DNA from 2 places in the Streptomyces sp. NPDC056144 genome. Region 2 is predicted to be linked to the other one. Evidence: riboswitches for the same ligand, from Rfam matches in the RefSeq annotation. Region 2 holds a riboswitch; the other holds the start of a gene.

Region 1 (4,173 bases), on a different contig from region 2:
AGGCGCGCGATGTCGCCGTACGAGTCGGCGCGGGCCATCGGCGGCACGAGGTGGTCGACCAGGGTGGCGTGCACGCGCCGCTTGGCCTGCGTGCCCTCGCCCGGGTCGTTGACGAGGAACGGGTAGATCAGCGGGATGTCGCCGAGCGCCGCGTCCGGGCCGCAGGCGGCGGACAGACCGGCGTTCTTGCCCGGCAGCCACTCCAGGTTGCCGTGCTTGCCGAGGTGGACCATGGCGTCGGCGCCGAAGCCGCCGTCGTCCTCGCGGGCGGCGATCCAGCGGTAGGCGGCCAGGTAGTGGTGGGACGGCGGGAGATCGGGGTCGTGGTAGATCGCGATCGGGTTCTCGCCGAAGCCGCGCGGCGGCTGGATGAGGATCAGCAGGTTCCCGCGCCGCAGCGCCGCGAGGACGATGTCGCCCTCCGGGTTGCGGGACCGGTCGAGGAACATCTCGCCCGGCGCCGGACCCCAGTGCTCCTCGACCTGCTCGCGCAGCTCGGCCGGAAGCGTCGCGTACCAGCGCTTGTAGTCGGCGGCCGGGATGCGGACCGGGTTCCTCGCGAGCTGCTCCTCGGTCAGCCAGTCCTGGTCGTGGCCACCCGCCTCGATGAGGGCGTAGATCAGCTCGTCGCCGTCGCCGGAGACCAGCCCCGGGAGGTCGGCCTCGGGCCCGAAGTCGTACCCCTCGGCGATGAGTCGGCGCAGCAGGGCGACGGCGGAGGCGGGGGTGTCGAGACCGACGGCGTTGCCGATGCGGGAGTGCTTGGTGGGGTACGCGGAGAGGACGAGCGCGAGCTTCTTCTCGGCGTTCGGGATGTGGCGGAGCCGGGCGTGCCGGACGGCGATCCCGGCGACGCGGGCCGCGCGCTCGGCGTCGGCGACGTACGCGGGCAGGCCGTCGGCGTCGATCTCCTTGAAGGAGAACGGGACGGTGATGAGGCGGCCGTCGAACTCGGGCACGGCGACCTGGCTGGCGGCGTCGAGCGGCGAGAGGCCCTCGTCGTTCTCCTCCCACGCCGAACGCGAGCCGGTCAGGCACAGGGCCTGGAGGATCGGCACGTCGAGCGCGGCGAGCGCGCCCGCGTCCCAGGCCTCCTCGTCGCCGCCGGCCTGCGCCTCGGCGGGCTTGGTGCCACCGGCGGCGAGGACGGTCGTGACGATCGCGTCCGCCCCGCGGAGCGTCTCGACGAGCTCCTCCTCGGGGGCGCGCAGCGAGGCCACGTACAGCGGGAGGGCCTGGGCCCCGGCGTCCTCGATCGCGTCGCAGAGGGCGCCGACGAAGGCGGTGTTCCCGCTCATGTGGTGGGCGCGGTAGTAGAGCACGGCGACCGTCGGGCCGTCGGTGGCACGGGGGGTGCGCTCCAGGGGGCCCCAGGTGGGGGCGGCGGCCGGGGCCTCGAAGCCGTGACCGGTGAGGAGCACGGTGTCGGAGAGGAAGCGGGCCAGCTGCGTCAGGTTCGCGGGGCCGCCGTGCGCGAGGTAGGCGTGCGCCTCGGTCGCGACGCCGACGGGAACCGTCGAGGCCTCCATCAGCTGGGCGTCGGGGGCCTGTTCGCCGCTGAGCACGACGACCGGCTTTCCGGCGGCGTGGATCGCGTCCAGCCCCTCCTGCCAGGAGCGCAGGCCGCCGAGGAGGCGGACGACGACGAGCTCGACGCCGTCGAGGAGGCCGGGGAGGTCGGCGAGCGGGACTCGGGAGGGGTTGGCGAAGCGGTACGCGAGACCGTCCCCTTCGGCCTCCGTCGCGGCCGTGTTCGCCGCGCGGGCGCTGAGCAGGTCGGTGTCGGAGTGCGACAGCAGCAGGAGCATGGCGACGCAGGCCCTTCCTCGGGGTTGTCCGCGCCCCGGGTGGTCGTGTGGACGGCGGGAGTTCCTGACTCACCCGTGCCGGGCGGTCCGGAACGGGCTCACAGTGGCGGGACCGCGCCGGATTCTCACCGGGCTTCCTCCCCGGGGTCCTGGGACCCCATGCCGATCTGCATCCTAGATCGTGGCGGGGGCGGGCCGAAGAGAGCCGGGGGATCGACCGGATCACACTCGTGACCGCACGCGGACCGCACGCGGACCGCACGCGGACCGCACCCGGACCGGACGCGGGCCGCACCCGGACCGGACGCGGGCCGCACACGGGGACCCGTACACGGATCGCACCCGGGCCACCCGCGGGCAGCGGGCACGGATCGGCCGGATCGCGACCGGTGAGGGGCCCGATCCCCGTGGGTATGCTCGCCGCCATGCCGCCCACCCCACCCCCGACGCCCGAACGGGACGAACCCCGCACAAGGGACCGTGGCGACGCCTGCCCCGGAGCGCTGCGCCTGCACGCCGCCGACGACGGGAGACTGGCCCGACTCCGGCTCCCCGCAGGCCGACTGACCGCACGTCAGGCCGAGGCCCTGGCGCACGCGGCGGAGACCCTGGGCGACGGCTCGGTGAGCATCACCTCCCGGGGCAACGCGGAGCTCCGGGGCCTCGCGGACGACTGCGGGACGGAGCTCGCGGCGCTGCTCGCGGAGGCCGGCCTGCTGCCCTCCTCCACGCACGAGCGCGTCCGCAACATCGTCGTCTCCCCCGCCGCCGGTCTCGACGGACTCGGCGGCCCCGAGGTCCAGTTGTGGGCCCGCGAGCTCGACGCCCTCCTCTGCGCCGCGCCCTGGGCGGCGGCGCTTTCCGGCCGTTTCCTCTTCGTCCTCGACGACGGCCGCGGGGACGTGGCGGGGCTCGGCGGGGATGTGACCTTGGTCGCAGTGGACGGCGGCGCGGCCCGTCTGTACGTCGGCGGGCGGGCGTTCCGCGTCGCCGGGGCCGACGCCCCCCGCGCCGCGCTCGCCGCCGCCGGGGCCTTCCTCGACGCGGCCCGCGCGGCCGGGACCGGCGCCTGGCGGGTCGGCGAACTCCCCGAGGGGTACGCCCCCGACCTGGCCGGCGCCCTCGCGGGGGCCGGGATCGCGGCGGAGCCCGTACCGGCGGCCGCATCGATCCTGCTCCACGGCGCCCCGCCCTCCCCCGGCCCGCTCGGCCCCGCCTCCCGCTACGTCCTCGCGCCCCTCGGCCGCCTCACCGCCGCCCAGCTGCGGGCGCTGCTGCCCGCCGAGGAGATCCGGCTGACGCCGTGGCGCGGCGCGGTGGTCGTGGGCGCCACGGGAAACGAGGACCTGGCCGCCCACGGCCTGATCACCGACCCCGGCTCCCCCTGGGTGGACGTCACCGCGTGCACCGGCCGCCCCGGCTGCGCCAAGTCCCTCGCGGACGTCCGCGCCGACGCGACCCCGGGGCCGGCCGGCGGCCTCCCCGCACGCGGCCTCCCCGGAAGGGCCCTCCCCGTCCACTACTCCGGCTGCGAGCGCCGCTGCGGCCACCCGCACGGCGCCTGGGTCGACGTCGTCGCCACCGCCGACGGCGCCTACCTGGTGGACGGCGCCGCCACCCCCCGTACAGCCCTGCACGAAGCGGTCACCACGGCCCGCACGACCACCATCCGCTGACGAGATGAGCGAGAACACCAGGATGTTCGACTACGAGAAGGACGGGACGGAGATCTACCGCCGGTCCTTTGCCACGATCCGCGCCGAGGCGGACCTCGACGGCCTGCCCGCCGACGTCGCCCAGGTGGCGGTCCGGATGATCCACGCCTGCGGCATGACCGACCTCGTCAGCGATATCGCCTACTCGCCGCGGGTCGTGGCGGACGCCCGTGCCGCCCTCCAGGCCGGTGCGCCGATCCTCTGCGACGCCCAGATGGTCGCCAGTGGCGTCACCCGCAAGCGGCTGCCCGCCGACAACGAGGTGCTCTGCGCGCTCTCCGACCCGGCCGTCCCGGCCCTCGCCGCCGAGCTCGGCACCACCCGCTCGGCCGCCGCGCTCGAACTCTGGCGCGACCGCCTCGAAGGCTCCGTCGTCGCCATCGGCAACGCGCCCACCGCGCTCTTCCACCTCCTGGAGATGATCGCGAAGGGCGCGGGCAAGCCGGCCGCCGTCCTCGGCATACCCGTCGGGTTCATCGGCGCCGCCGAGTCCAAGGACGCCCTCGCCGAGAACGACCTCGGCCTCGAATACCTCGTCGTACGGGGCCGGCGCGGCGGCAGCGCCATGACGGCCGCCGCCCTCAACGCGCTCGCGCACGAAGCGGAGATACAGGCATGAGCACCGCGATGAGCACCCCGAAGGGCAAGCT
Region 2 (4,173 bases):
CTGAGTGTCGGCCTGTTGCTCGACGGCGGCGAGCCGCCGGGCGACGGTCCTGCGGCCGAGCCGGTCGAGGGGTTCGCCGTCGAGGGTGACGACGCCGGTGTCGGGGGCGAGGACACCGGCGAGGAGCCGGAGGAGCGTCGACTTCCCCGAGCCGTTGGGGCCGAGCAGGCCGGTGACGGTGCCGGGGCGCGGGGCGAGGGTGACCCCGTCGAGGACGGGGGTCCCGTCGACGGCCCGCGAGACCCGTTCGGCGCGAAGTCCCGTACCCACGTCCACACTCGTGCTCATCGTGTCCCCCGCGTCCGGTAGAGGACGAGCACGAACGCCGGTACGCCGACGAGCGAGGTCACCACGCCCACCGGCACCTCCTGCGGATCCAGCACCGTACGGGCGAGGGTGTCGGCCCAGACGAGGAACACCGCCCCGGCGAGCGCCGACACCGGCAGGAGCCGGGCGTGCCCGGGGCCGACGAGGGCGCGGGCCGCGTGGGGCAGGACGAGTCCGACGAAGCCGATCGCCCCGGCGGCGGAGACCAGCGCGGCCGTGAGGAGCGCGGTGGCGCAGAGCAGGACGGTACGCGTACGGGTGACGGCGACGCCGAGGGACGCGGCGGCGTCCTCGCCGAAGGCGAAGGCGTCGAGGGTCCGCGCGTACCCGCCGCAGACGAGCAGGGCCGCCACGAGCACCGCGAGGCAGACGCGCACGTCGCCCCACCCGGCCCCGCCGAGCGAGCCGAGCAGCCAGAAGAGCACGCCCCGGGTGGTCTCCGCGTCGGCGGCCGTCATGACGACGAAGGAGGTCAGCGCGGAGAAGAGCTGCATCGCCGCGACGCCCGCGAGGACCACGCGGTCGGTGGAGCCGCCGAGGGTGTGGCTGAGCAGCAGGACGAGCGCGAAGGAGGCGACCGCGCCGAGGAACGCGCCGCCGGTGACGGAGAGGACTCCCCCGCCGACGCCGAGGACGACGACCAGGACGGCGCCGGTCGAGGCACCGGAGGAGACGCCGAGGACGAACGGGTCCGCGAGCGGGTTGCGGAGCAGCGACTGCATCACCACGCCGCAGACGGCGAGTCCGGCGCCGCAGACGGCCGCGAGGAGGGTACGGGGCAGGCGGAGGTTCCAGACGATGCCGTCCCGGATCGGCGAGACGCCGGAGGCGGCCGGGTCGCCGCCGAGGTGGGCCGCGACGACGGACCCGACCTCGCCGACGCGCAGGTCAGCCGGTCCGATGGTGATCGCGACGGCGACGGAGGCGACGAGGAGGCCGAGCCCGGCCAGGACCCACAGGGCCACCGGGCTCCTGGAGCCCACGGGGGTGCTCGCGGGGGTGCCAGCGGGCGCGTTCGCCAGCGCCTTCGCGTCCGCGCCCGTGGGCGCGCTCGTGGGTGCGCTCACTTCGCGAGCCCGTACGAGCGGAGCGCCGCCGCCAGCTTCTCGATGCCCTCGACCGTGCGCAGGGTGGGGTTCATGGCCTGGCCGCTGAGGAGCACGTACCGCTTCTTCCGCACCGCCGTCATGTTCCGGGTGACGGGGTCGGACTCCAGGAAGGCGATCTTCCTGGCGGCGCTCTCGGCGGACTGGGAGCGGCGGGTCAGGTCGCCGATGACGAGGACGTCGGGGTCGCGGTCGGCGACGCTCTCCCAGTTGATCTGGGGCCACTCCTCGCGCGTGTCGTCGAAGACGTTCTTCGCGCCGAGCGCGCGCGTGATGACGCCGGGCGCCCCGCAACAGCCCGCCATGTAGGGGGATTCGGCGTTGGCGTACCAGTAGAGGACGGTCGCGTCGGTGAAGTCGCCCGCCGAAGCGGCCTTCGTCACCCGCCCCTCGAGTTCGGCGACGAGCTTCTCGCCGCGCCCGGTCACGCCGAACACCCGGGCCAGGTCGCGGATTTCGCCGTACACGGTCTCCATGGTGAGCGGCTTGGTGCGGACTCCGTCGCCGTCGCCGCTGTTGTCCTTGTCGGCGCAGTCGGTCGGCGAGAGGTACGTGGGGACGCCGAGCTTCGTGAACTGTTCGCGGGGCGCCACACCGCCCTTGCCGAGGGTGTAGCCGAAGGAGGCGGCGGCGAAGTCGGGTTCGGTGCCGAGGACCTTCTCGAAGGAGGGGTAGCGGTCGGCGAGGCGCGGGACCTTCGCGTTCTCGGCCTCAAGTCCCTTGAGGACGGGGTCGGTCCAGGTCGCGGTGCCCACCATCCGGTCGGCGAGGCCGAGGGAGAGCAGGATCTCGGCGGCTCCCTGGTCGAGCGCCACGGCCCGCTGCGGCGCGCGGTCGATCCGTACGCGCTGGCCGCAGTTGTCGAGCGTCACGGGGTATCCGGAGGCGGTGCCCTCTTCCGGGTTCTTCGCCGCCGGCTTCGGGGCGGTTCCGCCGCCGCAGCCGGCCAGGACCAGGACCAGCGTCGGGATCAGGGCCAGGAGCAGGGCCCGGGCAGGGCGAGGGACGGGGTGTGCGAGCGGCACGGGGCTTCCTCTGCGTCACGGCTCAAGCGCGGAGCCTGTCGTACGGTGCTCCCCGGACGGCATCGCGACGCCGGGGCCGCCAGCAGGTCTTCGGACTCGGGGTCATCCGGACGGAGCGCCTTCCCGGGCCTGTCACGCGCCCAGTGGCCGATGCTCCGCCCGTCGCCCTCACCGCTGCGCGTCAGTTCCGGTTTCCCACCGGATTCCCTGACCCGCGCACTCGCCCGTTCGGGTGCGTACACAGGTGCGACTGGCTTCGGCACAGTACCACCGCGCCCGCCGCGCCCCTCTTCGCACCCGCACAGCTCAGAGGCGGATCTCCTTGGCCTCGAAGCGGCCCTCGCCGAGGGTGAGGACGAAGGTGATCTGCTGCCCCTCGGAGAGCGTCCTGGCCTCGCCCTCGATGTCGGCGGCGCTGAACCAGACCTGTTCCTCGGAACCGACGGGGATGACGAACCCGTATCCGTCACGACGGTTGAAGGACTTCACGAACCCTTTGCTTCTGCCGTCCACGGCGGCCTCCCTGTCGTCATCGGCGATGGGGGTGTCACGGGGGTCTCAGTCGAGGTGTACCCCGTCGGCGCGCCCGTCGCCCGTCGATCACGGCAGGGACGGAGAGAGGAAGGCGGGAGGAAGCGGGGTTCAGCGCCCGCCGGGGTACGCGATCCGCGCCGTGATCCGGGCGATGCGCGCCGCCGAGGTCTCGGGGGACGCCACCGGCTGGACGATGTGGCTGACCGTGAGCCGCACGATCGTCTCGACCGCGAGGCCGCGGGACTCCTCGTCCACGTCGGGCCAGGCCTCGATCGCGTACGCGTCGAGCAGGGTCATCGCCGTCCCGAAGACGGGTTCCGGCCGGGTGGTGAGGTAGGCGAGGAGGTCGTCGTCGCCGCCGCGCGCGGCCACCAGGACGCTCTTGATGAGGGGGTTGTCCACGGCCTGCTGGAGCGTGTACCCGACCCCGGCCGCCGCCGCGGCCTCCAACTCCCCGCGGTGGGAGTCCAGTTCGCGCTGGATGCCGACGAGGAAGCCCTCCAGCTCGCGCTGGACGAGGGCCTGGCCGATGGCCTCCTTCGAGCCGAACTCGTTGTAGAGCGTCTGGCGGCTGATGCCGGCGGCACGCGCGATGCCGGTCATGCGCAGGCCGCCCCAGCCCTCGGCGGCGACGAGGCGGTAGGCGGCGTCGAGCACCTGCTCGCGCAGGAGGGACCGGACGCTGTCGCGGAAACGTGTCATCGTGGCCTCACCCTATCGAGCCTTGCCGGGCGGAACCCTCAGAGGACGGTGCCGCCCGAGACGTCCAGGTACTGGCCGGTGATCCAGCGGGCGTCGTCGGAGACGAGGAAGGCGACGACGTCCGCGATGTCGGCGGGGGCGCCGATCCGGTCGAAGACCGAGTGGGCGGCGAGGGCCGCGGCCGCCTCCGGAGTCGTCCGGCGGCGCGCGTTCATGTCGGTGGCGACGAAGCCGGGGGCCACGGTGTTGACCGTGATCTGCCGGGGTCCGAGCTCCTTGGCGAGCGCGAGCGTCATGGTGTCGACGGCACCCTTGGTCATCGCGTAGGTCACGGACTCGGGGAAGGCCATCTTCGTCGCGACGGAGGAGATGTTGACGATCCGGCCGCCGTCGCGGAGCCGGTCGAGACCCCGCTGGATGAGGAAGAGCGGGGCCTTCACGTTGATCGCGAAGAGCCGGTCGAAGACCTCGGGGGACAG

Evidence for each region. Region 2 has a riboswitch for cobalamin ahead of ACFC0Z_RS15875 (ABC transporter substrate-binding protein). Riboswitches for the same ligand answer to the same signal wherever they lie in the genome.
Region 1: another riboswitch for cobalamin. It lies ahead of cobN (cobaltochelatase subunit CobN); the one in region 2 lies ahead of ACFC0Z_RS15875 (ABC transporter substrate-binding protein).

What each region holds. Positions count from the first base shown of each region.
Region 1 is NZ_JBHJVF010000006.1:109,572-113,744, forward strand. Features, by position in the region: gene cobN (cobaltochelatase subunit CobN) at 1-1,808, opposite strand, end outside; cobalamin riboswitch at 1,848-1,984, opposite strand; gene ACFC0Z_RS19855 (cobalamin biosynthesis protein CobG) at 2,222-3,484, shown strand; gene ACFC0Z_RS19860 (precorrin-8X methylmutase) at 3,489-4,142, shown strand; gene ACFC0Z_RS19865 (precorrin-2 C(20)-methyltransferase) at 4,139-4,173, shown strand, end outside.
Region 2 is NZ_JBHJVF010000004.1:408,614-412,786, reverse strand. Features, by position in the region: gene ACFC0Z_RS15885 (ABC transporter ATP-binding protein) at 1-288, opposite strand, end outside; gene ACFC0Z_RS15880 (FecCD family ABC transporter permease) at 285-1,310, opposite strand; gene ACFC0Z_RS15875 (ABC transporter substrate-binding protein) at 1,391-2,458, opposite strand; cobalamin riboswitch at 2,543-2,667, opposite strand; gene ACFC0Z_RS15870 (cold shock domain-containing protein) at 2,765-2,971, opposite strand; gene ACFC0Z_RS15865 (TetR family transcriptional regulator) at 3,101-3,694, opposite strand; gene ACFC0Z_RS15860 (SDR family NAD(P)-dependent oxidoreductase) at 3,733-4,173, opposite strand, start outside.